2 regions of the Solibacillus sp. genome follow, and region 1 is predicted to be linked to the other one. Evidence: riboswitches for the same ligand, from Rfam matches in the RefSeq annotation. Region 1 holds a riboswitch; the other holds the start of a gene.

Region 1 (15,079 bases):
GTTACGACATTGACAAATACTCGGTTATTCGTCCAGTAGTTGACTGATGAATACTGTTTTGCCAGTTGCGTAGGCGCAGTAGAACCAGGTCGAACTGCAATCAGGTAATTCAATGTCTTTGTATGTGCAGTCAAATGCGATGCAGCAACCAATGAATCTACACAGCTTCCGCCAATCGGTAACAATAACGTTGAGAAGCCTGCTTTTTCAGCGGCCTGTGCAACTTTTGCAATATAATCTACAGAAGGTTCACGATCCGAATCAACACCGACACCTGACCATGTTTGTACACCTTTATTTGACGTTTGATTTCCTACATATTCACTATCGCCGGAAGTTGGCGCCATTGTAATAAACTCTACTTTTGTCATTTTAATTCCCCCCTTATTTTGTAACCGGTGCACTTGCTACTACTTCATCAGCCGGTAATTCGTTTGATTGTTGAATTGTGCCTGATTTTATCTGTTCTGCCACCTGTGCAAAAGATTGGTTTGCCGGAATGTTAATAAACGAAATCTGCTCTTCCTGTGCTTTTTTGTAAGATAATTCACAGAAAGTTTCAGGCGGTGCAACAAAAGTTGTCGCTCCCAGTTCAATTGCTTTACGTAATGTTGCGCCACGGCGTCCTTCTGTTAAATCAAGTGCCGGATTACGCAAATCTTCTACAGAATGGTCCTGCTGAACAATACGTAAAATTGTTCCTTCCACAATCGGTGTTACAATACCTTCATCATTTACTACAACTGCAATCGCCATTTTTAAATCCCCCTATTATTTTGTTATTTGAGCAACTTCGGCAGCTTTTTGCAAGCTTTGTGCCAAGTCGTTTTTAATGTCTTCAATATCTTCCAAACCTATTGATAAACGGATCAAACCAGGTGTTACACCACTCGCCAATTGCTGTTCCGGTGATAGTCGTGAATGCGATGTGCTTGCCGGATGGATGACAAGTGACTTCGAGTCGCCAACATTGGCAACATGTGAAAGTAGCTGAACATTATTAATAAATGCCTTTGCTGCCTCTAGTCCGCCTTTGATACCAAAGCTGAAAATCGAACCTGCCCCTTTTGGTAAATACTTCTCTACTAAATTGTTAGGATCATTACCAGGTAGTGTCGGATAATTTACCCATTCCACTAGATCATGTTCCGATAAATATTCAGCAACTGCCTGTGCGTTCACAACATGCTGACGAACGCGCACTGCGAGTGATTCAAGACCTTGAATGAAGAGCCATGCATTGAAAGGTGATAATGTGGCGCCTAGATCATGCCCTAGTTCAAAGCGTGCCTTCGCAATGAATGCTTTTTCTCCTGCTGCTTCAACAAATGAACGGTTGCCGATTAATTCATTTGGCTCTACGAAGCTTGTGAATCGAGGTGCTTTCCATTCAAATTTACCGCCATCAATAATCGCGCCGCCTAAAGAAGTTCCGTGACCGCCAATAAATTTCGTTGTGGAATGTACTACAATATCTGCTCCAAATTCAATCGGCTTTGATAAGTAAGGTGTCGCAAATGTATTATCAACAATAAGCGGTACATCACGACGGTGCGCTACTTGTGCCAATCCTTCAATATCTGCAATTTGCAAGCTCGGATTGCCGATTGTTTCAGTGAATACGGCACGTGTTTTATCATTGATTGCTGCTTCAACTTCCTGTAAGTTAGATCCTTCGACAAAGCGTACTGTTACACCGAAGCGAGGCAATGTTTTAGAGAACAATGTATAGGTGCCGCCATAAAGGGCGTTCGTTGCTACAATCTCATCGCCTGCCTGTGCGACAGTCAGTACAGCAATTAAAATGGCCGCCTGTCCTGAAGCGACCGCAAATCCTCCTACACCGTTTTCCAATGCAGCAAGACGTTCTTCAAATACAGCATTTGTCGGATTGGCATTTCTCGAATATAAATAGCCGCTTTCCTGTAATTTAAATAGGTTTGCTGCATGTTCCGTGTCATCAAATACATACGAAGTTGTCTGATACAGCGGAACTGCACGCGAGCGTGTTACCGGATCAACTGTTTGACCTGTATGGAGAGCGATTGTTTCTTGATTAAAAAATGTCATATGAAAGATTCTCCTTTAATAAAGAAATTTTTTAGTGAGTGTAAGCAATTCCTGTTCTGACAGTTCACCTTTTACGGTGTATACTACTTTTCCGTTAATCAATGAATATAATACCTATAAAAATAGTATGGATATAAAACAAAAAAAATCTAGGCACTTAATTTAATTTGATGTATTTCTTTTACTGGAAATAGAATTTTCTAGCAATTCAGTAATCTTAATTCGTAAGTTTACAGATGCTTTTATTCAATGTCAACAGTTAATTTAAACAATCCTTACTGGAATAGTATGCTTTTTGCGGATTAACGTAAAAAAACGTATTTATTTGTATTTATTTACAAATTAATTATGAGATATATAGGGTGATTTTGGAGTTAGAAGAAGAAAAAACCACTATTTACATAGCGGTCTTTTGGTTTTTACCATGTTTAATAATTCATGACTTGATAATAAACAACAATTTGATAAATCACCGGTACAATTAATGCAATCGCCAGTGAGATGACTGCACCCCACTTAGATTGTGTCATTAATCGAACATTATCGATTTTCAAGTGCTGAAAAAAAGACAGTGTAAAATATAATGCAGTGATTAAAAAGATAGGGGTTACGAATGTGAGCCAAATTCCTGCATTCATTTCATGCATCGATTCCTTCACCTCAATCCTATTATATTTCAATATACATCTGTTTTATTTCTGTGAAAACAAAATTAATACTTTCGTCGAAAATAAAAGTCCATGGCATTGAACAATAAGGAGGAATTTTGAGTGCATCAATTGTAAAATTTTGAGTAATTTTCCCCGCTTCTGTTATAATGCTTACTTCCCTATTATGGAAATTAAGTGGTTGATCTGTCCGATTATGAATAAGCGTTATAATGAGCTTCTGTTCTTTATGATTAGTGGCCGTTCGAATTATGTAACAGGAAATGCACTTATCCTGTTCTTTTGTTTTATGAAAAGCTTGTTCGATTAATAATCGGTCCTGAGCTGAAATTGTTTTATCCCATGCAGCTTCAAATTGCAGTTTTTGCATGAACTTCACCCTTCCCATGAATTATTTATGTAATTAAAATAAGTAATAAATCAACCTTTCTTCTATAATACATGTTACAGTAAGAAAGAATCTTAAAAGTTAGAAGGCGAAAAAATATGATCGAAGTAAAGAATTCCCCGATAAGTGATGGTGAATATAATCGCGGCATTTTTGCGATTAATGCAATTCCTAAAGGAACGTTATTCCACCAAGCACCAGTATTAAGCTATCCAAACGAGCAGCATGAACATATTGAAAAAACGAATCTTGCGGATTATGCGTTTGAATTTGGCATTGGACGCTCTGCAATCCTATTAGGCTACGGGATGCTATTTAACCATTCTTATGAGCCGAATGCCACATATGAAATTAATTTCGACAACGAAACATTCGATTTCTTTGCTTATAAAGATATTGAAGCCGGCGAAGAGATTTTTATTAATTATAATGGCGATGTAGATGACAATGACCCACTATGGTTTAACAACGAAGAAGAATAACACGGGGAGCTGTCTAAAATTAGACAGTTCCTTTTTCTGTTCCCTCGATAAATCGAATGATATCTTCCGTCAGTAATTCGCGTTCTTTTCCTAATGTAATAAGATGGCCGCTGTTGGCGTATTTTTTTTTCGTAATAGATTTGCTAATTGCAGTCTTTTCAATTATATCAATGCTTTGGTGGAAAACCGGTTCGTCGAGCATACCTTTTGCCAGGAAAAGCGGTTGTTTCAGTAAATGAAGCTGTTTTCCTGTTTCAACGATAAACTGCTGCAGTGCAATCAGTTTTTCGGCAGGTCTTGGAAAGTGATCGTCTAAAAAATCTTGCAGTTCCTGTTCAGAACTTCCTCTATTTTGTAAATACCTCTTGGAATAATAGACAACACGCTGTTCCAGACCTTCCACAGGCCGCTCCAATACTGGTGAAGAAATAATACATAAAGCATTCACTTCAGGGAATTCATTTGCCAGTCTTATTCCTAGTACACCACCTAATGACTGGCCAATTACCGTAATCGCTTCATATTTTTCATCGATTAAAAATTGAACTGCCTGTCTGCTATGTTTCCATATCTGCTCCATAGAACTTGCAAATAATTGTTCCGGTGATGCTCCGTGCCCTGCCAGATTTGGTGCATAACTTGTATATCCTTTACTATGAAGCATTTGTGCCATATAGTGCATCTCTTTCGCATTGCTCGTAAAACTATGTAAAAGCAGAACCGCCTGTTTATGTCCATTTAAATAAATATCCTCTACAAAATGTTTCATGTTGTTCCCCTTTTCATTTGTGACAATATTATAGCATAACAATTCTCTCTTACTGACATTTCCTCAAGTTTAAAAAGCGGAAACAGTGCAAATGTTTTATTGTTCGGCTACAATATGGATTGAGTAAAAAAACCTATGAAAGGAGAATCATATTAATATGAGAACAATATTATTATCGATTCTTGCTGCGTTATTTTTAGCTGTACCGAACGTAGCAGCACATACGTACTTAGACACGACAAACCCAGAAGATGGAGCAGTTGTAACAGAAACATTGCAGGCGATCGAACTTACATACGCCGGGAAAATTGAAGTAGGCAGTACATTTAAAGTCATTTCAAGTAACGGTGAAGAAATAGAAACGGTTACGATGGATTTAGTCGATGGTGTATTAACGGGTACTTTTGATTCCCCATTACCAAATGATGACTATACTGTTGAGTGGAATAGTATTAGTTCTGATGGCCATCCATTGTCAGGTAAATTCTCATTTACGGTTGATGCACCTGTAGCTGAAGAACCGGTCGAAGAAAAAGTTACAGAAGAAAATGAAGAGCAAGTAGAAGTAAACGAAACGGTAGAAAATAATGCAGCGGAAACGACTGCGGTAGATGAGGAAGAATCATCAAACAATACATTACTATATATCGTTGGAGCCCTTTTACTTCTTATTATAATAGTAAGTATTTTCACGATTGCTAAACGGAAAAATGTAAAATGATAGCATTGACCATTTTTAGTCAATTTTTACTCTATGTTAGTTTAGCACTTCTTATGGGCTCATTTATCCTGTACTGTATCCCAGAAACAGTTCGTCCGAAAATTGATGTTTCTGCAAAGTGGCTCATTGTTAGCGCGGTCATCTTGCCGGTTGTCACATTTGTACCGAATATTCAATTGCTGACAATTTTGACACCACAGTTTGGCTTCATGGAATCAGTGGTTATGCTGCTTATAAAATTTAAAGTTGGCCATTCATGGCTCGCGGTCATTGGCTTTACGTTTATTTTGCTTATAATGATTCGCCAATTTATGAAGAAACCTACGAAGCTTTTAGCGTTCATGTCAATTTTTATTTTAATCGCCATTATGGCGGCAATTGGCTATATTAGTCATGCAGGTTCGATGACAGGCATTGTCGGGTCGGCACTGGATTTTGTTCACCTTCTTGCTATCAGTGTATGGCTCGGCATCTTAGTACTGATGAGCTTTTTCTCAAAAGATGCGCAAAACTGGGACGCTTTTTTGAAGTGGTTCTCCCCTGTTGCTCTCGTAGCTTTTACTGCTGTTGCATTAACAGGTGTTCTTATGACTGACACAATCGTACCGGGCTATGTGACAAGCTGGTCGAGTAATTATGGACATTTTTTGTTCATAAAGCATGTTCTGCTCGTACCTTTGACTGTTATTGTTTTGGCAAACGGCCTGCTTATTAAACTGAAAATGGACAAGCCATTATTTGAACCACGTACGTGGGTAAGAATCGAAACAGTTTTGCTCGTGTTGATTTTATTCATTACCGCGCTATATAGTGAACAACAGCCACCCACTTTTTATGTTCAGGAAATCTCGCCGTTTTTTGAAATGTTCTACCGTAGCTCGATTGAAGCCGGCATGCGAGGTTATCTGCAAATGACTGGTATTGGATTAGGATTTTTCCTGTTGACTGCACTGTTCATCGGTCTTGTCATCATAAGTTATATTAAACAGCTGCCGGTCGTTGTATCGGCTGCCATGACTTTTGCGCTCACACTATGTTTTTACATGGGCTTTATGTCAATTGTATTTTTTAAATAATGTCAAAATAAAGGGTTGTAGTAAAAGTCATCACCGACTTTTCTACAACCCTTATTCATTAGGCTAGCCTTTTTGTCTTCATACGCATATAGCGAATGAGCGCCGCGATAATTAATATTACAGTTAATGCAATTGTACCGTTCTGCATTGTCGTCTCATCTGTTTTTACCGCAATACCGATTAGTGCCCATACGATGACGAGTGTAAAGAAAATATCTTTTGAAATCGCAACGGCCAGATAACCGAGAATCACCGCAACCCCGACAAGTACGAGTGATCCGATTACCTCTGAAATCCCCAAATCGACACCATGATATTTTAACACATAGCTTACATTAGCGATTGTCGCTACAGATATCCACGCCAAGTAAAATGAAAACGGAAAGCGTTCTGAAAGACCTTTCTCCGTGTTTTTATACTGCTGGTAAATCGCAATGAGTGTAAATAACAAAAAGAACATTACGATAATGGATAGTATAAACTGTTCATAATGCCAGCTGAACAGCCAAGCAATATTAAATATACAGCTGATGATAAATAAAATACCCACTTTTCCTTTAAAACGATTGTCTTTCACTTTGCGGTATATAGTAATCAGCCATATGACAAGCAGTATATAAATTAAAGACCAAATTGAAAACACGTAGCCTGCTGGCGTAAATAATACTTCTAATCGATTCGAAATTTCTGATGCCGTCTGCCCGTTTAACGGCAGTGTATTTGATAGCGCATTTACTACTATTACAGCGATCATGGCTATCCACATTGTAATATACAAGCCCATTTTTCATCATCCTTTTTTCTAGAATTAGGGAACTATACCCTTCTTTAAAAAAGAATAAGCGGTGAAAGGCTATTGCGTTTTAAAGGCAATGTGGTTGTGAATTACGCACATGTTGACTATCACGTCTGTTTTTCAAATGCAAGTTTGATGCCAAAGCCGATTAGAACCGCTCCAGTTAACGTTTCGATCACCGATTGTGTAGCAGGTTTTTTCATGAAATTGCGGATTTTGTTTAATAAAAATACATAGAGCGCAAACCAAATAAATGTTAAAACAATATAGATAATTCCCATTGTCAAAAATGGCCAAAATGGTTCTGCCCCTTTTGATAGGAATTGCGGTAAAAACGTCAGGAAAAATACTGCTACTTTAGGGTTTGTGATATTTGTAATGAGACCCTGCTTAAAATATGAATTTCCTTTAGCTTCAATTTCCGGAATGTCCGTCATTTCCCCCGTATCCGCTTTTTTCGCACGCATGCTCATTAATGTTTTGATACCTAAATAGCATAAATAAGCTGCTCCAACGTATTTCAGCACTGTAAATGCCACGGCAGATTTTACAATAATCGCCGATAGCCCCGCAACCGCCGCAATTGTATGGACGGTTAACCCCGCACAAGAGCCGACCATCGTTTGAAATCCGCCCTTTTGCCCGTTAACAATCGTATTTTTCGTAACGATCGCTGTATCAGGACCCGGCAATACAATCAGAAGAACACACGCAATGATAAAGAACACAAGATTCTCCATTTACTCACCTTCATTTTCTGAATTTTTAAATATGGTAACATGTTCATCAAAATGAAGCTAGGGGAATTTTATGTTTAATGGATTGCTAGTGTGGCGTTACTTGTATGAATTCTGATGATATGACCTGTGACTGATTTTATTAGAAGAATTTTATATTTATTAGAAAACACCAAAGGTTTATTAGCATATTCCGAATGTTTAATTGAACATCTAAGAGCATTATTAGAACAAGTGCCATATATTAGAAAATCGGTAACTTATTAGAAGATGTCAAATTGATATTAGATGATTTAAATGATTATTTGAATATTACTAGCGATTCCTTCAATCGTCAGCAAGCAATGCCATTTTTTCTGCAGCTTTCTCTATGATTACATTATCTTCAACCTGACCAGTATAATTGATATACATCACGATCCGACCCCTTACAAATAGAAAATCTTTGTGAAAAGAATTATCCCTAATTAGCAGACGATCAAAAGCTGTGTGTTTTCTTTCTTTAAAACTTGCAGGTTCACTTCCATATGTATGCTTGATTATTAACTCATTAACTAATGAGCTAACATGGGAATGGAACCGTAACTTATAAACTTCCGATGAGATTGATGGTTGATATGCATTATTTGGATCGTACCATTCCCCATCCTGAATAACGCCCCTTTCTGTTGAATCATATTGTACAGAAGCGAAAATATTCCACTGTGATGAGTAGGTGCTCCCCAAATCCTCTCCTTCGAAATAAAATGGCTTCCTTTTAAGATGCGGCTGATTTTCAATTGAAGCAAGACGGACAATTGGCAGCCCTGTATCTTCTTCTGGTAAAGGGTTTGTTTTCATACTCCATATTTGGTAAATCGGTATAAACACAATAGTTAATGTAATTACTAATAATAAGAAACTGAAGACTATACTTGACCAATAAAAGTTTTCCCATGGTATTTGTTGATCGTCTACTTTCCTATCTTTAAGTTCATTCCGCAAACGATTAATTTCAAATAAGCTTTTACCTATCGGAAGTATTTGTATAAAATTAACAAATAAGACTAACAATGGGGCAAGTGTAAATCCATCTATCAGTTGCGAAACAGTAATATTTCCGTTTTCAATAATTTTTATGAAAAACGTAGTGATTACAATAATTGCAATTAAATTAACTATAAAATTAAATAATGTTTTATTAAAAGCCTTTTTTGCTATTGAGATTTGCTCTTCTCGATCTATTGGTGGTTCATTTACTTTACGATCAGTCGGAGCAGCAAACACGTGAAAATTGCGGTCACTCGCAATATAATCCCAGCCGTTTTCTTCAAATAAGCGTATTTTTTCACTCGAGATATATTTGCTTTTTGCCAGTTCCAGTCGGTAATCCATTCTTTTGCGGTCGCCTTTTTTAAACTTTGCAAAATGAGTACCAATCTCATAAAAATGCAACCCTTGCTCGGACATATCTGAAAACCAGCTTTCATGTTCCTTGATACGCCAATACTGCCCGGGTCTTATTCTGTGTACTATTTCCGCCATCGCTCTCCCCCCCTATATATCTGACCTAACAATAGAATAGCAGGGAATGTTTGTAAATAAATAAATTGGACCAGGAAACCATTTTAGCACTCCCTGACGCAATAAAAAAATTGAAATGTTCTAAGCAAAAAGGCAACCCTACCCAAGTAAGATTGCCTTTTACATTGCCTGGAACTAACTATCCGCAAGCAGCAATATTTTCTGAGCTGCATTTTCCACTAGTACATCAAGCTCTGCATATCCGTAATAACGTATATACATAACCACCTTACCTTTTGAAGCAACTAATTGTTTCCATTCTTTATCCTCGCGCGTAACAAGGTGATCAAAACCAGGGTGTTTCTTTACGATAAAACTTTCCCTCTCATCTCCGTATGTATGCCACTCCATCAAGTCAGACAGCAATGGTTTAGCGAACACCTGAAATGTTAAATTGTATATTTCAGTAGAAACGCTCGGTGAGTATGTACCGCTTTTATCCAACCACATTTCATCCTTAATTATTCCATTTTCATCTGTCTCAAACTGCACGGGTGCAAAGATACTCCAATTTGTTGTATAGCGGTTCGCCCAATCAACTTCATCACTAGAATATCCATCCCGGGTTAACTGTGAATTTTGTTCGATATCGGCTAAACGGACAAACGGTAAGTTTTCTTCATTTTTTGGAAGTGTAAAGGTATCCGTTTTTTTTAATTGATAAAATGGCATTAAGCCGCTTATAAGAATAATTCCTATGAGAACAACCGAAAATACACTATTTTTCCGCAAAGTTTTTCTCCAGGGGGCGTGGTGATTGATGGCTTTGCCTTCTATTAAACTTTCCTTCAATTCTTTAATCGCTAGTATAGCTCTTATCGCGTAAAAAACATAGTGAATATAGACGAGAGCAAGGATACTTTGCTGAACGACATATCCTTCAACTAACCGTAAGATCGGGGTTCCATCCAAAAACCACATCGTCAAAAGCATACCCAGAATCAGGACTACTCCCAGAGAAATCCATATTAAATTAAATACGAGTTTTTTACTTAGCCGCTGTAATGTAAATGCCTGTTCTGCAGAATCTGTGTGGATTTCGGGCGCATTGTTTTCAGTTGGCGAAGAGAAAACATGAAACCATTGATAGCTTGTGACATACTCCCAGCCGTTTTCCTCGTACAGATCAATTTGCTCATAAGTAATTAATTTCCTGTCTGTCACTTCAATCCGGTATTCGATTCGCTTCGGGTCGCCTTTTTTAAAAGTGGCTAAATTAGTTCCCATTTTATGAATGTGCAACCCTTGTAACGACATATCCGAAAACCAGCTTTCATGTTCTCCGATTCGCCAGTAGTTGGTTGGTCGGATTTTGCGCACCATTTTAGTCATCGTTTCTCTCCTCTAAAATACTGCTGTCGAAAATCAGAGATTTTAGACGAGCATATTCTATTCTTAATGCATGCTCACCTTCTTTTGTAATTTCATATATTTTTCTCCGCCCATCGTCTTTTGACAAAGCGATTAATCTGTCCTTTTGCATTCGTGATTGGACACCATATAACGTTCCGGGCCCCATTGTTAAACGGCCATTTGATACTCCTGAAATGGATTGCATTAACTGATAACCATGGTTAGGACGCATTAACGCCAATAACACATAATACATTGCTTCAGTCATCGGTCCGCCATTATAAGACATATTCATTCCTCCAGCTATTATGTCACGCGGTATATCGTATAACGTAATAGTAATTTACAGGAAATAATTTGTAAACTTGTTATTGAAAGCAAAGAAAAAACCACCCCAAAATTTTGGAGTGGCCTGCAATAATATTTATTAGAACATTTTATTCAAGTTTGCCATTTCAATTGCGGACATCGCGCTGTCGTAGCCTTTATTACCTGCTTTCGTACCAGCACGTTCGATCGCCTGTTCAATATTTTCTGTTGTGACAATGCCGAAAATTACCGGAACTCCTGTATCCAAGCCCGCTTTTGCAATTCCTTTTGCTGCCTCGTTACATACATAATCATAATGTGTTGTAGATCCGCGAATGACAGTACCTAATCCGATAACTGCATCATAATTATTTGTTTCAGCCATTTTTTTCGCTACGAACGGTACTTCAAAAGCACCTGGAACCCATGCTGTATCAATATTTGCTTCATCAACACCATGACGTTTTAAGCCGTCAATTGCACCACTTAATAATTTATCATTAATAAATTCATTGAATCGCCCTACGACAATTCCGATTTTCAAATCTGTTCCGACTAATTGTGCTTCAAATGTTTTTCCCATTTTAATTGCTCCTTTTTATACCATTACAGTAGTTAATTTTATATATTGAACTAAGTCCTCGATTGTAATAAATTTCAGGTTATGTTTTTGTGCTATCTTTTCGAGCTGCGGCATGCGGGCCATTGAACCATCTTCGTTCATAATTTCACAGATGACCGCGACTTCAACCGAACCGCATAACTTCGCCAGATCGACGCCTGCTTCCGTATGGCCGCGACGCTCCAACACGCCTCCCTGTTTTGCAATGAGCGGGAAAACATGGCCCGGACGATGAAAATGCTCCGGCTTTGTTGCAGAATCCAGTAATGCTAACATCGTTTTAGAACGCTCAAATGCACTTATACCTGTCGTTGTATGGATATGATCGATACTAATCGTAAAAGCAGTTTGATATGTATCGGTATTGCTTTGTACCATTGGGTGAAGGGAAAGCCTTTCTGCAATTGCAGATGAAATTGGTGTACAAATCAACCCTCTTCCATAAAGTGCCATGAAATTAATATTTTCCGGTGTAGCGAATTCTCCTAAAACTAGAAAATCCCCTTCATTTTCACGATTTTCGTCATCTGACACAATAATAATCTCGCCGTTTTTCAATGCCTGAATTGCTTCTTCAATCGTATTCATTTATCACCACTCCTTTAAAATCCGGTACGTTGCAAAAAGTCCATTGTAATTGTACTTCCCGATTGATTTTGTAAATGTTTTTTTACATATTTTCCGATTAGATCTGTTTCAATGTTCACAACATCTCCTGGCTTTTTAAAGCCTAATACAGTCTGCTCATACGTATGAGGGATTAAGGAAATGGTAATGAATGTATCTGTCACATCAAAAATTGTTAAACTCGTGCCGTCCACTGTAATCGAGCCTTTCTTAATACATTCAGCAATCAAATGCTTTTCCATTGCCAGATCAATATAAACCGCATTGGCGACGGGTCTTTTACGTTGAATTGTTGCAATTCCATCAACATGGCCCGAAACAATATGTCCGCCGAAACGACCATTCGCCGACATTGCCCGTTCCAGATTGACAGGCACACCTGCTGCTAATTGCTGGAGGCTTGTTGCTTTGACGGTTTCCGGCATAACATCCGCTAAAAATACGGATGGCGAGAATTCTTTCACTGTCAGACAGACACCATTAACGGCAATACTGTCCCCGATTTGAACATCCTCTAAAACTTTGCTTGCGCGAATGGCTAGTTCCATCGCTTGTGTGGACTGGCTGATTGTATCAACCGTTCCAAGTTCTTCAATGATTCCTGTAAACATCCTGCTCACCTCTTTTTAAAATAAAAAAAAGAACCCCGATTGAATTCGGAGTTCGATGAGAGGAAAATTGAGCATCATCAAATAAGCTTCTTGAAGATAATTTTCAAAAAACTGCTGACATTGCTTCCTTCTCCCATCCAGACTATAACTGTCGGCTTTGGACTTGCACCAAATCCTGCACACAAAAGTGGCTCACGGGCTTAGAGGTTAACTCATCACCGTCGATTGGGAATTTCACCCGACCCCGAAGGAAATTATTTTTTCAATGGAAATAAAAAATCCCGTCACAAGGCGCGACAGGAAAAGTGTATAGCAAAAAATCACGTTTAAAATAAAATTTTAAAAATGTGTTGCCATTCCTTCTCCCATCCAGACTATAACTGTCGGCTTTGGATTTGCACCAAAATCCTGCACACATAAAGTGGCTCACGGGCTTAGAGATAAACTCATCACCGTCGATTGGGAATTTCACCCGACCCCGAAGGAAATTATTTTATTTGAAAGTTATTGTAACATAAATATTTTAAAAAGCTAATAGTATTTTAGCACCTACTTACTTTTTGTTCCTTCAAACCTTTTACCTCTCCCCCTGTTAAATTAAAATTTTGAAACTTCTCTTAAGGTAATACGTAGAAGAATATACAGAATATTACATAACAAGAAACGAGTTATTTGTAAGGTAATTTTAAGTTTTATCCATTTGCTTGGATGCTTTATTTCAAGTTATTATCTTATGAAATATAGTGTCGGATAATCTTAAGTAATATAATATTATAAACAACTTTTATAATGGTAATGGAGGCTTTTATGGCGAATAATTCACAGTCGAATAAATATGTTATCTTCCTGGAATTACTTTTTTATGCAGTTTTACCTTATGCGATCTGGAAGTTTGGCCGAGAGCTTTTTGGTGACTATGCTGCGATGCTGCTGTCCACTGTTCCCGGAATAATTTATACTGTTTACCGCTTTGCTAAGGATCGTCAATTCAATATGACAGGCTTGTTTATTTTAGGCTCTATGCTGATTGGTACTACGGTCGATTTACTATCCGGCTCAGCCGAGCAGATGATATGGAATAATGTTTATTTAGGACTTTTTTACACATTTCTTTATGTAATTTTGCTCATCGTGAAGCAGCCTTTTTCTCTTTATATTGCAGTTGATTTTGCTTATTTGCAAGGTCATTCACGAAAGGACAGTAAAACATTGTTCTTTCAAAAAGGGATGTTTCAATGGTTTCAGCTCATTCAGATTGTCTTTATTATTCGTGGATTTGTAATGGCAGGAATTACGGTCTTTCTCTTACGGAAATATGGAATTGACAGCTTTGGTGACATGCTGGTTTATAAACGAGTTGCAGGATGGGTGTTTTCCGGCATTTTAATGGGGATGTTCTTTTACATTAATGTAATTGTGCAAAAATATACGAAGGGATTACAGGAAAAAGGTGATGAAAAGCTGCCGGAAACAGACATTGTGGCGGATTAATTTTTTATTGAAAGGTTGATGGAGATGAAAAACTTTGCTAATGTACAAGAATGCCCAAAATGCGGCGGCACGGAATTAGGAAAAGGCAAACATAGCGGGTACAGTGTTATGTCACCTGTTAATAAATTAAGTTTAGGATGCAATATCGAATACATTATTTGTACCGAGTGCGGGTTTATTATTGAAGGCTATGTAGTAAAACCCGAGAAATTTAAAGGGACTTTTTAATTCGTTATGAGTATTACAAATAGCCCGTTGCATATTGCATTGCAACGGGCATTGTAATTTCTATCTGTTTGTAAAAAATTTATTTAGCCTACTAACACAGCTTTTACAGAATAGTAGGCTTTTTGAATTTCCTTTGCATCCGTTGGGTATGTCGCCATCAATTCATCTCGTAACTCTTTAAGGCTTTTTGTATAACTTCCTGTAAAGCCATTCATTATAGCTGTCAAAAAAACAGGGGTGTAATTTCTTTTCATTCGACTCATAGTGACCGCCCCTAATTCAACTGTTTTAGACGCTTTTTTGCGGCCACCATATTTTTCAATGATGCAATGGTCTCTTGTTCCGTACGTGTTTTCAGACCACAATCGGGATTGATCCAAAATTGTTCTTTTGCGATTACTCTTTTACTATTTTCTATAATGGCCGCCATTTCTTCCACAGTTGGAATACGCGGGCTATGAATATCATATACACCTAAGCCAATTCCAAGTCCATATGGTGTTTCTTTCAGTACTTTTATCAGCTCCCCGTGACTTCGTGACGTTTCAATTGAAATTACATCCGCATC
Region 2 (15,079 bases), on a different contig from region 1:
GCATTCGGTATGTTCATCGTACTATCGTTTATCGTCATTTACTTTACGTATAAAGTCGCGGCATTAGGTGTTATTGCTTTACCAATTGCATTATTGATAATTGCCTATGCCTCAATGTTCCCGACAGAAGTAAGTCCTTTAGTACCTTCACTGCAAAGTCATTGGCTCACAATTCATGTTACGACTGCAGCATTAGGGCAATCGATTTTTGGGATTAGTGCGGTAGCCGGACTTATATACTTGCTGAGAAATGTGAATATGGACGAGCGCTCAAAAGAAAGTTTTTGGCTGGAAACAGTCATGTTCTGCTGTGTACTAGTTGTAGGGTTTGTTGCGGCAACGGTTACGTTCAATGCAATGGATTACGAAGCGAAGTATGAATACGTTGATACATTGGATCAAGTCAATACATCTACATATTTGATGCCGGCTATATTCGGTATGAATGGATATGTGGAACTGTCCGAAGATCGTATGACACCATTATTTGAGTTGCCGGCATTGATCGATGCACGGAAACTTACAACTGTTTTCTGGTCTGTGCTATTCGGTACTATCATTTATATACTCATTCGACTGATCTTTAGAAGAAAGATAGCGAAAATGTTCCAGCCATTAGTGAAACGGGTGAACTCGACGCTGATGGACGAAATCGCCTACCGTTCAATTTTGATTGCTTTCCCGATTTTTACATTAGGCGCGCTTATTTTTGCGATGATCTGGGCACAGGAAGCATGGGGCCGATTCTGGGGCTGGGACCCAAAAGAAGTATGGGCACTGATTACATGGCTGTTTTATGCAGCATTTTTACACCTTCGCCTGTCAAAAGGTTGGGAAGGAAGAAAGAGTGCATGGCTTACGGTAATTGGTTTCCTTATTATCTTATTCAATTTAGTCGTAGTTAATCTAGTTATCGCTGGATTACACTCTTATGCATAATGATAATGTGACAAGAAGTTCCTTTTTACACTATTATTAGAGCTATTTTGATAGTTTCCAATTCTATGCAAAATAATTAATAAACTGTCATAAAGTTAGAAAAGTTCAATCAGAATGATTGGGCTTTTCTTTTCAATCGTTCACTAAAAAGGTACAATAGAGAAGAGAAATAGAGTTTTGAAAGGGGCAACACCAGTGTCTGAAAATATTTCTGTGTTGATTGTGGATGACGAGGATCGAATTCGTCGTTTGTTAAAAATGTATTTAGAGCGTGAGGGCTATACAGTAGAAGAAGCGGAAAATGGAGAACAAGCACTTTCGATGGCACTTGAAAAAGATTATCATTGTATTTTGTTGGATATTATGATGCCTGAAAAAGATGGTTTGGAAGTTTGTGCTGAACTGCGCGAAAAGAAAACAACGCCTATTATATTGTTGACGGCAAAAGGTGAAGAAGCAAACCGTGTACAAGGATTTGAGCTTGGTGCGGATGATTATATTGTGAAACCATTTAGTCCGCGAGAAGTCGTATTGCGTGTTAAAGCAATATTAAGACGTTCAGCAGTATTTTCACCTGTTTCAAATGCTTCATCTTCTAAAGACTTAGTTGTGTTCCCGCATTTAACAATCGACCATGATGCACATCGTGTGACAGCGGATGGAACGGAAGTAAATTTAACACCGAAAGAATATGAATTATTATACTTTTTGGCGAAGGCACCCGATAAAGTATTCGACCGTGAGCAATTATTAAAAGAAGTTTGGCACTATGATTTCTTTGGTGATCTGCGCACAGTTGATACACATGTTAAGCGTTTGCGTGAAAAGCTTAACCGCGTCTCTGAAAATGCAGCGAAAATGATCGTTACCGTTTGGGGAGTAGGCTATAAGTTCGAGGTCGTAAATGATTAGAATAGCAACAAGTATTGTCGGGAAGCTATGGGTAACCATTTTGCTTCTCGTTTCATTTGTCCTGTTTATTTTCACAATTTTCATGTTGGAGTTTCTTGAAAACTATCATAACGAGCAGTCCGAGGCCTCATTAAGGCAAACAGCCGCAGCCATTGCAAGTATTATCGATGAGGAAGAGATCGATGATAAGCAGTTTGCGATCATTTCGGAGTTATTGACGGAAACGACAAACGTACTTATCGCCAAAAGTTCAGATGAAATATTGTATGCAAGACAAGAAGGCATCAATAAAGAAGAAATTCAGCAAAAAATCATAAGAAGTAAGGCATTTGAAGAAGTGTATGCAACATCAGAGCCGATAGTAAAGGAACTGACACTGCCTTCGAATCGGGAGGAAGCGAGCAGCTCCGATTATATTGTATTAGGTTTCCCGCTGAAAAGTGTTGAAGATTTACATGGGGCCGTCTTTATCTACAAAAATCCCGATGCTTTACACCAGACTAGTAATGAAACGACGAAAATTGTTGTTTTAGCTGCGGCTATTGCATTTATATTGACGACAATTTTTGCATTTTTCCTTTCTTCTAAAATAACGCTTCCATTGCGTAAAATGAGAGAGCATGCATTTGAATTGGCAAAGGGGCGTTTCGATTCGAAAATTGAAACGAAGCAAAATGATGAAATTGGTCAGCTTGCCGTTGCCTTTAACCAGATGGGCCGTCAATTGAAGCATCATCTGGAAGTGATTAACCAAGAAAAAGAACAATTATCGAGTATTTTAACATCGATGACCGATTCCGTTATTACATTTAATCGCGATAAAACGATTTTAGTAAGCAATCCTCCTGCAGAGCGGCTACTGCAAAAATGGTTCGTCGAAAAAGGATTGGATAGCTCAAAGCCGATACCGGATGAACTTTATCAAATGCTTGACCATGTGTTGAATTTCGAGGATCAACTGGACGAAGAGTTTGAAATGGGCAAATCTTATTACAGTATAACGATTAGTCCTTTGTACAGCAGAGATTCCATTCGTGGAGCAGTCGCTGTTATACGTGATAAAACCGAAGAAACGAAACTGGAAAAACTGAAATCGGATTTCATCGCCAATGTTTCACATGAGCTCCGGACACCAATCGCGATGCTCCAAGGCTATTCTGAGGCGATTATTGATGGTGTTGTAACAACAGAGGAAGAACGTATTGATATGATTCGGGTAATATACGATGAATCACAGCGTATGAGTCGTCTCGTAACAGATTTACTTGACTTGGCGCGGATGGAATCTGGACATATGAGTCTCTATAAGGAAGACGTGCCATTAGTTGCAGTTATTGAACGGATGACGCATAAGTTTGACCAGACAGCGAAAGAAAAGCATGTGCAACTGCAGATTGAAACAGACTTCTCTGATGAAACGCTTATTTCGATTGATGAGGATCGTATCGAACAAGTATTAACGAACTTGATTGACAATGCGATTCGCCATACACCGGCCGATGGATCGGTAACTGTATCAATGGCAAATGAGCAAAACTATGCAAAAATTCAAATTAGGGATACAGGGCAGGGCATACCTCAAGATGATTTGCCGTATGTATTCGAACGGTTCTACAAAGCAGATAAAGCACGTACACGTTCGAAAGGCGGAACGGGCTTAGGTTTGGCCATTACGAAAAATATTGTGGAAGCACATAACGGCAGAATCTCTGTTGATAGTGTGGAACAACAAGGAACAACCTTTACATTTTACTTGCCATTATCTTAGTAAAGAGAAACTTCACACAGTGGGGTTTTATCTCCACTGAGTTGAAAGAACACAAGCTAGAACCGTCATTTTCTTTGAAAACGCTTGTGTTACCAACTCCGTGTTGGCCACGAACCAATCGGGCTTTAACCGATATTCCTGCCTCTGCCGCTATGCTTTCGGGGCAGATAAATTGCTACCCGTTAATGCAGGATAAAATAGGGTAATGGAATTATGAGTATGAAAAAGTTTATCATTTTGAATCGTTCAAAGTGATAAACTTTTCTTTTTAATTGACTAGTTCATTCGTAGACGGATGATTATTGTAACTTTTTTGTTTTGAAAACGACAAATTACGTGAATGGAGGTGGGATGGGTGCAGCAATCCATTTTCCATCGATTATACGATACGTATCATCAGGATGTTTTTAATTTCTTATTTTACTTAGTGAAAAATCGTACCGCAGCTGAGGATCTTGCCCACGAAGTATACGTTCGTGTATTAAAATCATACGACCGTTTCGAAGGAAAAAGCTCGGAAAAAACTTGGCTGTTCTCTATAGCAAAAAATGTTGCGATCGACTATTTCAGAAAAAAACAAGTTCGAGATAAACATGCATTTACAGCTTTTGATTGGGAAACAGAGCAACTCGTAAGCCCAGTCCCTTCACCTGAACAATTTACCGAATTGAATGATCAGCTCCATCAATTACTCGTTGCATTGGAGGAATGTTCAGGTGATCAGAAAATGGTTATTATCATGAGGTTTATTCAAGAACTTTCAATTCAGGAAACGGCGGAAATATTAGGGTGGACGACCGGAAAAGTTAAAACGACTCAGCACCGTGCTTTAAAGAATCTGCGGCTGCTATTGGAAGCGCAAGAAGGAAGGGAGGCGAATCCATTATGAAAAAGGAGCATTGGGAAGAAAAAGAAATTGAAATTTTTCTGAAAAAGGCACCGAAAGTAACCGATCATCGTTCAAAAGATGAGATATTTAATCGTTTAATGGATGAAGGAGCATTTAATGAAGATCCGCCTCGCATACAGCAAAACAATCAAAAAGGCATACGATGGGCACCATTATTTGTTTCAATTGCATCAATATTTATTATAGTTCTGATCAGTGCACAATTTATAGGCAATAATGAGTCGGTCACTATGCAGAATGAAGCATTCGATCTCGCCAATCCGGAATCGGAAGAGAGTGTGACAATGAGTGCAAAGGAAGACGCATCTTCACAAAATGAGCGCTCTATGATCAATAGTTTCTCGACGGAAGCTCAACCTGAGCAAACATTAGTTTATGAAAACGAGCTAGAGGACAACACATTATTTGCAATTGGTCTTGCAGGGGATGATGCAGAAAGTGTTCCTGTAAGCATACTGATTCCAAATGAAGTTGTTGCCGAGAAAACGGGTACAGAAAATCCGACGAAGCTGGAACTTTATAACACATTCAGTCCGCTGATTGACGAACAGTCGCTAGGCTTTAATGAATACCATCCTTACAGTGGTGATTTGCGTGAGGAAGGGAACAGGCTTGTTCATACGCTGCCGGAAGATCACCAATATGATGCGGGAACAGCTTCCTTATCAAATTATCTAGGCTCCCTAGTAGATACTTTCAGTGATGCATATATGGAAGTGGAAATTGAAAATATTGCCGGAAAACCAATATACTTTGACCATATTGGCGATGTCAATGAGCCGTTTTTATTAAATGATGAGAACGCCCAATATAATTATTTTATGTATCAGATGCGGAATGGGGCGGTATATTTAAGTCCGAATTTCCGAATGAGCTTTAAAGATGTGCAAGAAGCAATCAAAAATATGACGGTGGAAGCGAATGATATCTACAGAACGGTTATATTGCCGGGAGTATATTTAAAAGTTGAAGACGCTGAGTCCATCGTTGCGATTACTTTTGAAGAACCTTTAAACTTGGAGAATTATGAACCCGCTCAGGCAATGCGAATGATTGAGGGATTAATAATGACAGCGGCAAGTTTTGAAAAACAGGTTAAATTTGAAAATATCGTACAGGAACAATGGGGCGGTTTTGACTTCACAAAACCAATAGAGAAGCCAATTGCGGCAAACCGTATCCATTATGAATTTCAATAATTCAAATAATTTTACTAGGAATTGTAAGCAATGGACTTTACAATTCCTTTTTTTTATATATAATAATAGTTATAGCAAGGTAATTGCTACATAATTTCATATTGATTCATCTTCGGGGCAGGGTGTAACTCCCGACCGGCGGTAATAAAAGTTATAACCTCTGACCATTTGCTTGGAGGAAGTTATATTGAACTTTTCGAGCCCGCGAGCCACTTTTTGTGTGCAGGATTTGGTGCAATTCCAAAGCCGACAGTATAGTCTGGATGGGAGAAGGTGAAGGTACGGTCGTCATTTTTTGAAAATGCCGTGCTTTGCAGTACTTATTTCTAATTCCTTATTTGTTAACGGAATATTTTTCGTATACAAAAAACAGGAATAGCTGCAAATGCACAGATAGACCCTTTATTCAAGTGTGCCTATTTCTCCCTTATGCTCAAGTTTAGCATAAGGGTTTTTTCATGAAATGATTTGATACGTCCTTTCTTCTTGCGAGATGGAATCAGCAAAGAGGAGAGATTTATATGCAAAAAAGAAGTTTAAAGTTGCGATCATTCGTAACAATCGCAATGCTGAGTGGGGTTTCATTTGTACTGATGTTATTAAACTTCCCGCTACCATGGTTCCCGGTGTTCTTACAAATTGATTTTAGTGATGTGCCAGCATTGATTGCGGCAATTACGATGGGACCTGTTGCAGGAATCCTAGTTGAACTTGTTAAAAATGTGCTTGACTGGATTTACACAGGGGCTCCTGAAGGAATTCCGGTAGGTCATATGGCTAACTTCGCTACAGGCGTATTATTCATTTTACCAGCTTACTATATTTATAAAAAATTCCCTTCTGCAAAAGGGTTAATGACAGGCTTAGTTGTTTCTACAATTGTAATGTCACTTGGAATGGCGGCATTAAACTACGTGGCGTTCTTACCGCTGTATACGTACTTACTAGGCTTCGAATATAATATGTACGAAACGATCGTGTTGGGTATTTTACCGTTTAATATTGTTAAAGGGATTATGATGTTTGTGGTCGTGACGATGCTTTACCGTACAATGCGTGTATGGATTGAAAATCAGCGCAGACAATATTTAGCTTAATTAAATAATAAATTATGGAGTGATGTCGAAAAGTGTTAGCTTTATGACATCGCTCCTTTTATATTTACTATTACTATTGTCATTCTATTATAGTGCTGATATGATATTGTACATTGTTAAGAAAATTTGGACGTTTCATTAAAACACCATGAAATGACATCTTAGGAGAGAATATGATGGACAAGAAAATACCATTTTCAACCTATGCAGTTATCGGAACGATGCTGTTTGGGATGTTTTTTGGAGCAGGGAATTTAATATTTCCGATTCAAATGGGGCAATTGGCAGGGACGAACTATTGGTTTGCACTAATTGGCTTTTTAGTTACGGCGATTGGTTTGCCGTTTTTAGGTATTCTGGCAATCGGATTGTCGGGAAGTAACGGATTGCGTGATTTGGCGAGTAAAGTACATCCGATGTTTGGATTATTTTTTGCATTGGCCTTATACTTAACGATCGGGCCGTTTTTTGCAATTCCGCGTACTGCAACAGTACCGTTTGTCGTTGGATTTGAACCGTTTATCGATCCTTCACAGGCGACATTGTGGCTTGCGGTATTCAGTTTTATTTTCTTCACGGTAGTTTTTTATTTTTCATTAAATCCGGCGAAGATAATGGACATTATTGGGAAGTACTTAACGCCAGCATTTTTAATCTTTTTATTTGTATTAATCGGAATTAGTCTGTTTTCTCCAATGGGAAAATTCGTTGAGCCTGCTGGAACCTATATTAACGAGGCGTTTATGACAGGTTTTAAAGAAGGTTATAATACGATGGATGCGCTTGCTTCGCTTGCGTTCGGTATTGTGGTCATCAATGCGATAAAGCGGACAGGTATTACAGATAAGAAAGAAATAGCAAAAGCGACTTGGAAATCAGGTATTTTCGCAATGGCATTAATGATGCTAATTTACGGTCTGATTGCTTATATGGGAGCATCAAGTATAACGGCAATTGGTACATTTGATAATGGCGGGCAAATTTTTGCTGCGGTTGCCGATCATTACTTCGGCTCATATGGCGCGATTTTGTTAGCAATTATTATTGTACTTGCATGTTTAAAAACGAGTATTGGGCTAATCACTTCTTGCAGTGAGTTTTTCCATGAGGTGTTTCCGAAAGTCAGCTATAAAACATTTGTATTGATGCTATGTGTAGTTTCGTTTATCATTGCGAACTTTGGGTTAACAAATATTATTACATATGCAATTCCAGTGTTGATGTTCCTTTACCCGCTGGCGATAGTGTTAATAATACTTGCACTTCTAGGACCGCTATTTCACTACAAAAAGCCTGTATTTGCAGGGTCAATTTTACTCGTATTCTTTATTAGTATAATTGACGGGTACAATGCGTTAATCGGAAGTGTGCCGGCATTTGAAGTGAGTGTGCTGTCTTCGATTTCAGCGATTTACGCTGATTACCTACCGCTCTATTCCATTGGTTTAGGGTGGATAATTCCAGCGTTAGTAGGAGCGGTTATCGGATTATGTATTCCGAATCGCACGAATGAAATCAATAAGGATTAAAAAATGGTTGTGTAAAAGGAAAATTTCCTTTTACACAACCATTTTCTGTTTTAGTGGATATTTTGCTTTTTAAAGCTTCCACCTTTAACTTCAACCACTTCGTATACTGTCACAAAGGCATTCGGATCGATTTCTTTAATAATTCCCTTTATCTTACTTTCTTCCATCCGGTTGATTACACATGTAATTTCTTGAAATTCCTGATGGGAGTATGCACCGTATACTGTGCTGAAAGTGGCGCTTCTTCCTAAACGATCTCGAATTGTTTCGACCATTTTAACCGGCTCTTTTGTAATGATTTTATATGTTTTAGAACCACTAAGTCCTTCTTCAACAATCAAGATAACTTTTGATGCGATATAATAAGCAATTGCTGATAACAAAGCACCTTTAAAGCCGAATACAAACGATACGATAATGAAAACGAAAAAGTTTAAAAATAGAATGAGATCACTTGTACCGAAAGGCAATTTTCTCGATAGTAACACTGCAAGCATGTCTATCCCATCAAGAGCGCCACCATTACGAAGCGCTAACCCCATACCAATACCTAAAATAATTCCTCCTACAACTGTAATAAGCAATGCATCGCCAGTAATAATAGTTGGTACATGGTGCATAAGCGATGTACCAATTGCTAATGATGCAATACCGATAACGGAGTTGATTGCGAAGGTTTTTCCGATCTGTTTATATCCTAAGTAAATAAACGGGATGTTTAGTAAGGCGATCAGCAGGCCTAATGATACTGGTGTTAGCTGAGAAATGACAATACTAATCCCCGTGATTCCACCATCCGATACGTTATTTGGTATTAATACTGCTTCTAATCCGTAAGCAGCAATTAAACCGCCAATAATAACGATGATTTTTTGTCCGATTGACTTTGCGATATGTTGCTTTGACATAAAATTCCCCCTCAATATACGGTAACAATTATACATGAATAATAGCGATATTACTTTTCATTGCACTAAAAAACTGTAATTTTTCAATAAAAAAGCTATCGGGAAAAACAATACTTTTTCCTGACAGCTTTTATGGGAATTTTGGGAATTATTTATTTCCTATTTCTGATTCAAATAAATCCTCCAAAGATTTTGCGTTTTCCAGAGCTTCGGCAGGGATTGTTATAGTTGGTACTGCATTAAAATCTGAATATTTCATAGTTGATTTATTTTTTATATTCATTACAACACCTTCCAGGTTCATACCGAATCCGAAGTCCATTACCATTTCTTCTATATCAAATGTTTCCTTATTAATTTTGATTTCATAAGAAAAATTATCGTATTTTAAATTTTTCATATCGGCCATTACTTCCTCGTCCAAACCTAAGTTCATGGCAGACATTTGTTCTTGTATAAGAGCGGTAAAGTTATCTCCAGTACCTTTCAAATTTAATGTATAATACCCATCCGTTTCTTTGATATTGAAATCGGTTGCAAATTTCTGCAACATTTCTAATTGATCAGCAGCATTAATTTGTGCGCCAGCTTGCGCTAATATTTCTTCGAACATGTCGGCAGGATATTTAATCCAAGTTTCTGACATGCCTTCATACATATACATGCCATCTTTTTCTGTCATATACATTTTTAAAGGCATATCAATCGATTCGCCTGTTGTTGGCTCGACCATAGACATTGTTCCTTCAATGAAGAACTGCATAGGTTTATTGACAATTGACATATCCATTTTTCCGTTAGTATCGACTTTTATACGTTCTTCCCCATCTTGGATATCCATCGATTGTGTCATTGTCATTTTTGCTTTCATGCTAGTTGTAGCTTGTTGTTTTTCGATTGCCTTTGTGAAAATAGTTTTTAATAGCGCTGAATCCTTTGAAGATTCAACCGCTTCTGTATCATTTTCTGTGAATTCGTTCATTACATTGAAAATGAATGTTGCTAGCTGACCGCGTGTTATCGATTTCTCTACGCCAAATTCCGTATCACTTATGCCCTTTGCTATACCGTATTCATATAAAGCTGTAACGACATAAGCGTATTCATTATCCCCGGTCACATCATGAAAAGGGCTGTCGCCTTCAGCTTTTAAATCCAATGCTTTTGCGAGCATATAAGCAAATTCCCCACGCGTAATTGTTTCATTTGGCTTGAAAGTGTTATCTTCATACACTTTAATTGCATCGAGTGGAGTCAATGCTGCGATAGAACCGTAGTACTGATGTGATGCCGGAATATCGGTGAACTTAGGATTGACCGCATTTTTCGTATCAAGACCAAGTGCACCGGCAATAATTTTAGCTGCCTGTCCACGTGTCACATTCTGCGCGGGTTTAAATGTTCCATCTGGATAACCACTAATAATTTCGGCTGCATGCAATTCTGTAATCGCCTTAAAATGTACGTTGTTTTCAGCGACATCTGTGAAATTTACGGCAGCTGAAGCTGGGACTACCGGTGCTGCTGTCATTGCTAATGAAGCAACTGCAAATGTGTAAAACTTTTTTTTCATACTAAATATAACCTCCTTGTCCTAAGCAAATATTCACATGTGTCATGCATAATTTGCAAAAGACTTTATCTTAATTCGGCAGCTGTTTTCGTGCAGCTGATGAATTAGAAACAAAGTAAGTGACCGGCAGGAAAGACAAATAAGCTTCCGGGTAACGGAAAGTTAATTTCTATTATTTGTAAGAGTAGTTAAGCACTTTTTTTAGTATGCCAAATCACATATACCCATTATATATTAATATTGTGTAATTATTTCATTAAAATCCATAATTTTGAAAATATTTGTAGTTTTAATTATGACTGTGACATGGACTGTAATATTCAGGTGGAACTAACGTAAATGTAAACAACTTTTAAAAATAGAGGAAAGCTCACATAAAAAAGAATGAAACTTCGTTGACCGTATGCTAATTGCTGTTCTTGGCGTACGGTTCTTTTTGTGGAATTAAAATGTTCGAATTATGCGATTAAATTATTCTAAAAACGATATGTTAGTTTTTATAACATTAGATTGACAAAGAACGTCACATTGATTTAAAGTAAATGGTAAGAAGAGGGAGGCGAGATGATGAGTCGAGAGTTTCGAAGAGCTATGCCGTTACTGCCGATTAGCATGGTTATGCAATTGACGGAATTAACGGCTAGACAAATTCGCTATTATGAAGAACATGAATTAATCATCCCTGCCAGATCAGAAGGGAATCGAAGGATGTTTTCTCTTGATGATATTGATGCGTTGCTGGAAATTAGAGAGTTACTCGACCAGGGCATTAATATGGCGGGTGTCAAAAAAGTATTTGCAATGAGATCGAAAGAGTATGTAAAGAAACCTGACGTAGTACGCGTGACAGATACAGAATTGCGGAATATATTGCGGGAAGAAATGCAGCAAGCACAGCGCATGCAAAAAACATCCCTACGTCAAGGCGATTTATCGCGTTTCTTTCAATATAAAACTGAGTAGGACCAACTAAAAAGGAGAGTGTTGATGTATGGCAAATGTAATGGTGAATGGAACAAGCAAAGCGACGAAAGAAAGCATTAAAAAAATTGTAGCAGATAAAAATGTAAAGTTTATCCGTCTTCAATTTACTGATATTCTAGGAACAATCAAAAACGTTGAAATTCCGGTAAGTCAGTTAGATAAAGCGCTGGATAACAAAATGATGTTTGACGGTTCTTCAATTGAAGGTTTCGTGCGTATTGAAGAATCTGACATGTATTTGCGTCCGGATTTAGATACTTTCATGATTTTCCCGTGGACTGCAGAAAAAGGGAAAGTTGCCCGATTAATTTGTGACATCGCACGTCCGGACGGCTCTCCTTTTGAAGGGGATCCACGCTCAAACTTAAAAAGAATGTTAAAAGAGATGGAAGACCTAGGTTTTACAAGCTTTAACTTAGGGCCTGAACCGGAATTCTTCTTATTTAAATTAGATGAAAAAGGCAATCCAACATTAGAACTGAATGATGATGGTGGATACTTCGACTTGGCACCGACAGATTTAGGCGAAAACTGCCGCCGCGATATTGTATTGGAACTTGAGGAAATGGGCTTTGAAATTGAAGCATCCCACCATGAAGTAGCTCCGGGTCAACACGAAATTGACTTCAAATATGCCAACGCGGTGGAAGCGTGCGATAATATTCAAACGTTCAAATTAGTAGTAAAAACAATTGCACGTAAACATGGCTTACATGCGACATTTATGCCAAAACCTTTATTCGGTGTGAACGGTTCAGGAATGCACTTCAACTTATCATTATTTCAAGGTAGTAAAAATGCGTTTTGGGATGAAGGGGAAGACTTACAGTTATCAAAAACAGCGAAACATTTCTTAGCCGGTGTATTAAAGCACGTTCAAGGATTTACAGCAGTAACAAATCCGACTGTAAACTCTTACAAACGTTTAGTACCAGGCTATGAAGCACCTTGTTATGTGGCATGGTCACCTAAAAACCGTTCACCATTAGTACGTATTCCGGAATCTCGTGGTCTATCAACTCGTATTGAATTACGTTCAGTTGACCCATCTGCAAACCCGTACTTAGCAATGGCCGTTATTTTGGCTGCAGGATTGGATGGCGTGAAAAATGAAATCGAGCCACCAGCACCGGTTGACCGTAACATTTATGTGATGAATGCTGAAGAACGTGCAGCTTATGGTATTGCAAGTTTACCAGGTTCATTGGATGCAGCATTAGCTACTTTAGCGAAAGATGAAGTAATCATTGATGCGTTAGGTGAACATATTTATGCAAACTTCAAAGAAGCAAAAGAAGTGGAGTTTGATATGTTCCGCACATCTGTACATCAATGGGAACGTGACCAATATATGAAAATGTACTAAGAGGAAAGCGTTGGGGCTGTATGCTCCAACGTTTTTTTTATTTATTTTTCAGTATATCCATCAAAATTATTATTTCTATGAAGAGTGAAACTTAATTAAACGGAAACTCCGTATTTAGCCAATTAAAATTAAAGTCGATTATTATTAATTCGATATTATGAAAAAAACAATGTATAATTATTGAAATGGAAAAGAACGACATTCAGTTTTTTATATACATAAAACGTAAAAAGAAGAATTGGTTTAACATTTGGAACTGTTATGTAAATAAAGGTTTGCCTAGAGGGTGGAAATGGGGAGGATAGCAATGATTGCTTTTATTCGACGGATGGCACTGCCTTCAAGGTTGCTTGCGCTATTTTCCATAGTTGTTTTCGTTTTGTTGAACTTTCAATACGGTTTCTTCTCAGCTCTATATGAGCCAATTCGCGCAAACCATGAAGCTATTCATGGAATACTTGAAACAGGCAGCATTTTTGTGGCTTTTTCGATTGCTCTTCATGGCTGGGTTTCATTTAAAGAGACGATGTCAGCAAATTGGCTCGTATTTTCGGCAATGTTTGTTTCGGTGGCACTGCTGGACTTAATGCATACATACTCTTTTTTAGGAATGCCTTTTTTTATCATTGAAAGCAATCTACTTGCGACTACATGGTTCTGGGTTGCAGCCCGCTTAACGGAAAGTATTATTTTTTTGATTGTTATTCTCGTAAATTTCCAAGCAAGGGTAAAGCTGTCCGTCCGGAAGTACGTCTATTTGTTGGCATTGCTGTATTCCTTAATGGTATCGCTCGTGATTTTTCATTTTTATGCGGAAATGCCAGTTCTAATTATTGATGGCAAGCCGACATCGCTGAAAATCGGCTTCGAATTTATAACAATTATTATCCATGCTTTAGTGCTTTTTAAAGCCATTTATAGTTGGTCGAATTTGACTTATATGAATATTTGCCTTGCTTCATTTTATCTGATTTTGTCTTCAATTCTTTTCACTTCTTATCAGGAGGTGAATGAATACCGTAATATGGCCGGACACATTTTTAAAGTTCTGGGTTATTACTATCTGTTGAAACATATATATCTGGCAAAAATTAAAAGGCCATATTCGGAACTGCGTGATTTAAGCGCGAGACACGAGCTTTTGTTGAACTCAATTGCAGATGGTGTATATGGTATTAATAATAAAGGTAAAGTTACATTTATCAATGAGTCGGCTTTACGGATGCTCGGCTATGAACAAGAAGAAATTCGCAAGTTTGATTTTCACAATCTCATACATTGTACTTCCGATGGCGACCATTTCTCCGAGCAGGATTGCCTGGCTTGGCAGACAGCACTTGACGGCAAGTCGCGCACTTCAAGGAATCAATTTTTTAAACGTAAGGATGGCAGTGTTATTCCGGTATTGATGAAAACAGAGCCAATGCTGAGGAATGGAAATCAGGCTGGCACAGTTATTACCTTTTCCGACTTGTCGCAGGAATTGGAATTTGGTGAGTTGCAGCGAGAAAAAAAGGAAATAGATCTTGAAATGAATTGGGCCATGAAGTTGCAAGAATCGCTCAATTCCCAGCAAAGGAAATGGAAGGCTCAGAAAAATATTAGTGCTGTAAGTGTCCCATTTCGTGTTTTAAATGGTGATTTTTACAGCGTAATTCCACGTGGTGATCTGTTAATGATGGCAATTGCAGATATATCCGGCAAAGGTATTCCGGCTGCTATCCAGAAATCAATGATGGTTTATGCGTTGGAAGATTTCAACAGTCGTTACGAAAAGCCCCATGATGTGCTTACTAGCATGAATACGTTTGTTCATGATTACACGAGTGATTATTCGTTTGTCACTTTGTCAATGGCGAATTACAACCAAGCTACACGGTCGTTTTCCTATTCG

What was found. A riboswitch is a leader RNA that binds a small molecule or an ion and turns the genes downstream of it on or off. The one in region 1 is predicted to bind FMN.
Region 2: another riboswitch for FMN. It lies ahead of ABS917_RS02090 (ECF transporter S component); the one in region 1 lies ahead of ribE (riboflavin synthase).

Annotation. Positions count from the first base shown of each region.
Region 1 is NZ_JBELZM010000011.1:82,538-97,616, reverse strand. It holds gene ABS917_RS12160 (LLM class flavin-dependent oxidoreductase) at 1-371, opposite strand, end outside; gene ABS917_RS12155 (chemotaxis protein CheY) at 385-756, opposite strand; gene ABS917_RS12150 (O-acetylhomoserine aminocarboxypropyltransferase/cysteine synthase family protein) at 772-2,070, opposite strand; gene ABS917_RS12145 (hypothetical protein) at 2,499-2,717, opposite strand; gene ABS917_RS12140 (SLAP domain-containing protein) at 2,740-3,108, opposite strand; gene ABS917_RS12135 (SET domain-containing protein) at 3,225-3,608, shown strand; gene ABS917_RS12130 (alpha/beta hydrolase) at 3,628-4,377, opposite strand; gene ABS917_RS12125 (copper resistance CopC family protein) at 4,535-5,098, shown strand; gene ABS917_RS12120 (copper resistance D family protein) at 5,095-6,174, shown strand; gene ABS917_RS12115 (TspO/MBR family protein) at 6,233-6,958, opposite strand; gene ABS917_RS12110 (LysE family translocator) at 7,078-7,710, opposite strand; gene ABS917_RS12105 (DUF2812 domain-containing protein) at 8,035-9,231, opposite strand; gene ABS917_RS12100 (DUF2812 domain-containing protein) at 9,406-10,602, opposite strand; gene ABS917_RS12095 (PadR family transcriptional regulator) at 10,595-10,912, opposite strand; gene ribH (6,7-dimethyl-8-ribityllumazine synthase) at 11,051-11,515, opposite strand; gene ribB (3,4-dihydroxy-2-butanone-4-phosphate synthase) at 11,531-12,142, opposite strand; gene ribE (riboflavin synthase) at 12,157-12,792, opposite strand; FMN riboswitch at 12,914-13,048, opposite strand; FMN riboswitch at 13,146-13,282, opposite strand; gene ABS917_RS12075 (VC0807 family protein) at 13,600-14,283, shown strand; gene ABS917_RS12070 (transcription initiation factor TFIIIB) at 14,308-14,511, shown strand; gene ABS917_RS12065 (hypothetical protein) at 14,595-14,774, opposite strand; gene metE (5-methyltetrahydropteroyltriglutamate--homocysteine S-methyltransferase) at 14,786-15,079, opposite strand, start outside.
Region 2 is NZ_JBELZM010000001.1:417,418-432,496, forward strand. It holds gene ccsB (c-type cytochrome biogenesis protein CcsB) at 1-939, shown strand, start outside; gene ABS917_RS02070 (response regulator transcription factor) at 1,135-1,851, shown strand; gene ABS917_RS02075 (ATP-binding protein) at 1,844-3,619, shown strand; gene ABS917_RS02080 (RNA polymerase sigma factor SigX) at 3,975-4,508, shown strand; gene ABS917_RS02085 (hypothetical protein) at 4,505-5,728, shown strand; FMN riboswitch at 5,833-6,007, shown strand; gene ABS917_RS02090 (ECF transporter S component) at 6,250-6,825, shown strand; gene brnQ (branched-chain amino acid transport system II carrier protein) at 7,002-8,354, shown strand; gene ABS917_RS02100 (YitT family protein) at 8,405-9,262, opposite strand; gene ABS917_RS02105 (DUF6612 family protein) at 9,411-10,835, opposite strand; gene ABS917_RS02110 (MerR family transcriptional regulator) at 11,403-11,798, shown strand; gene glnA (type I glutamate--ammonia ligase) at 11,839-13,185, shown strand; gene ABS917_RS02120 (SpoIIE family protein phosphatase) at 13,493-15,079, shown strand, end outside.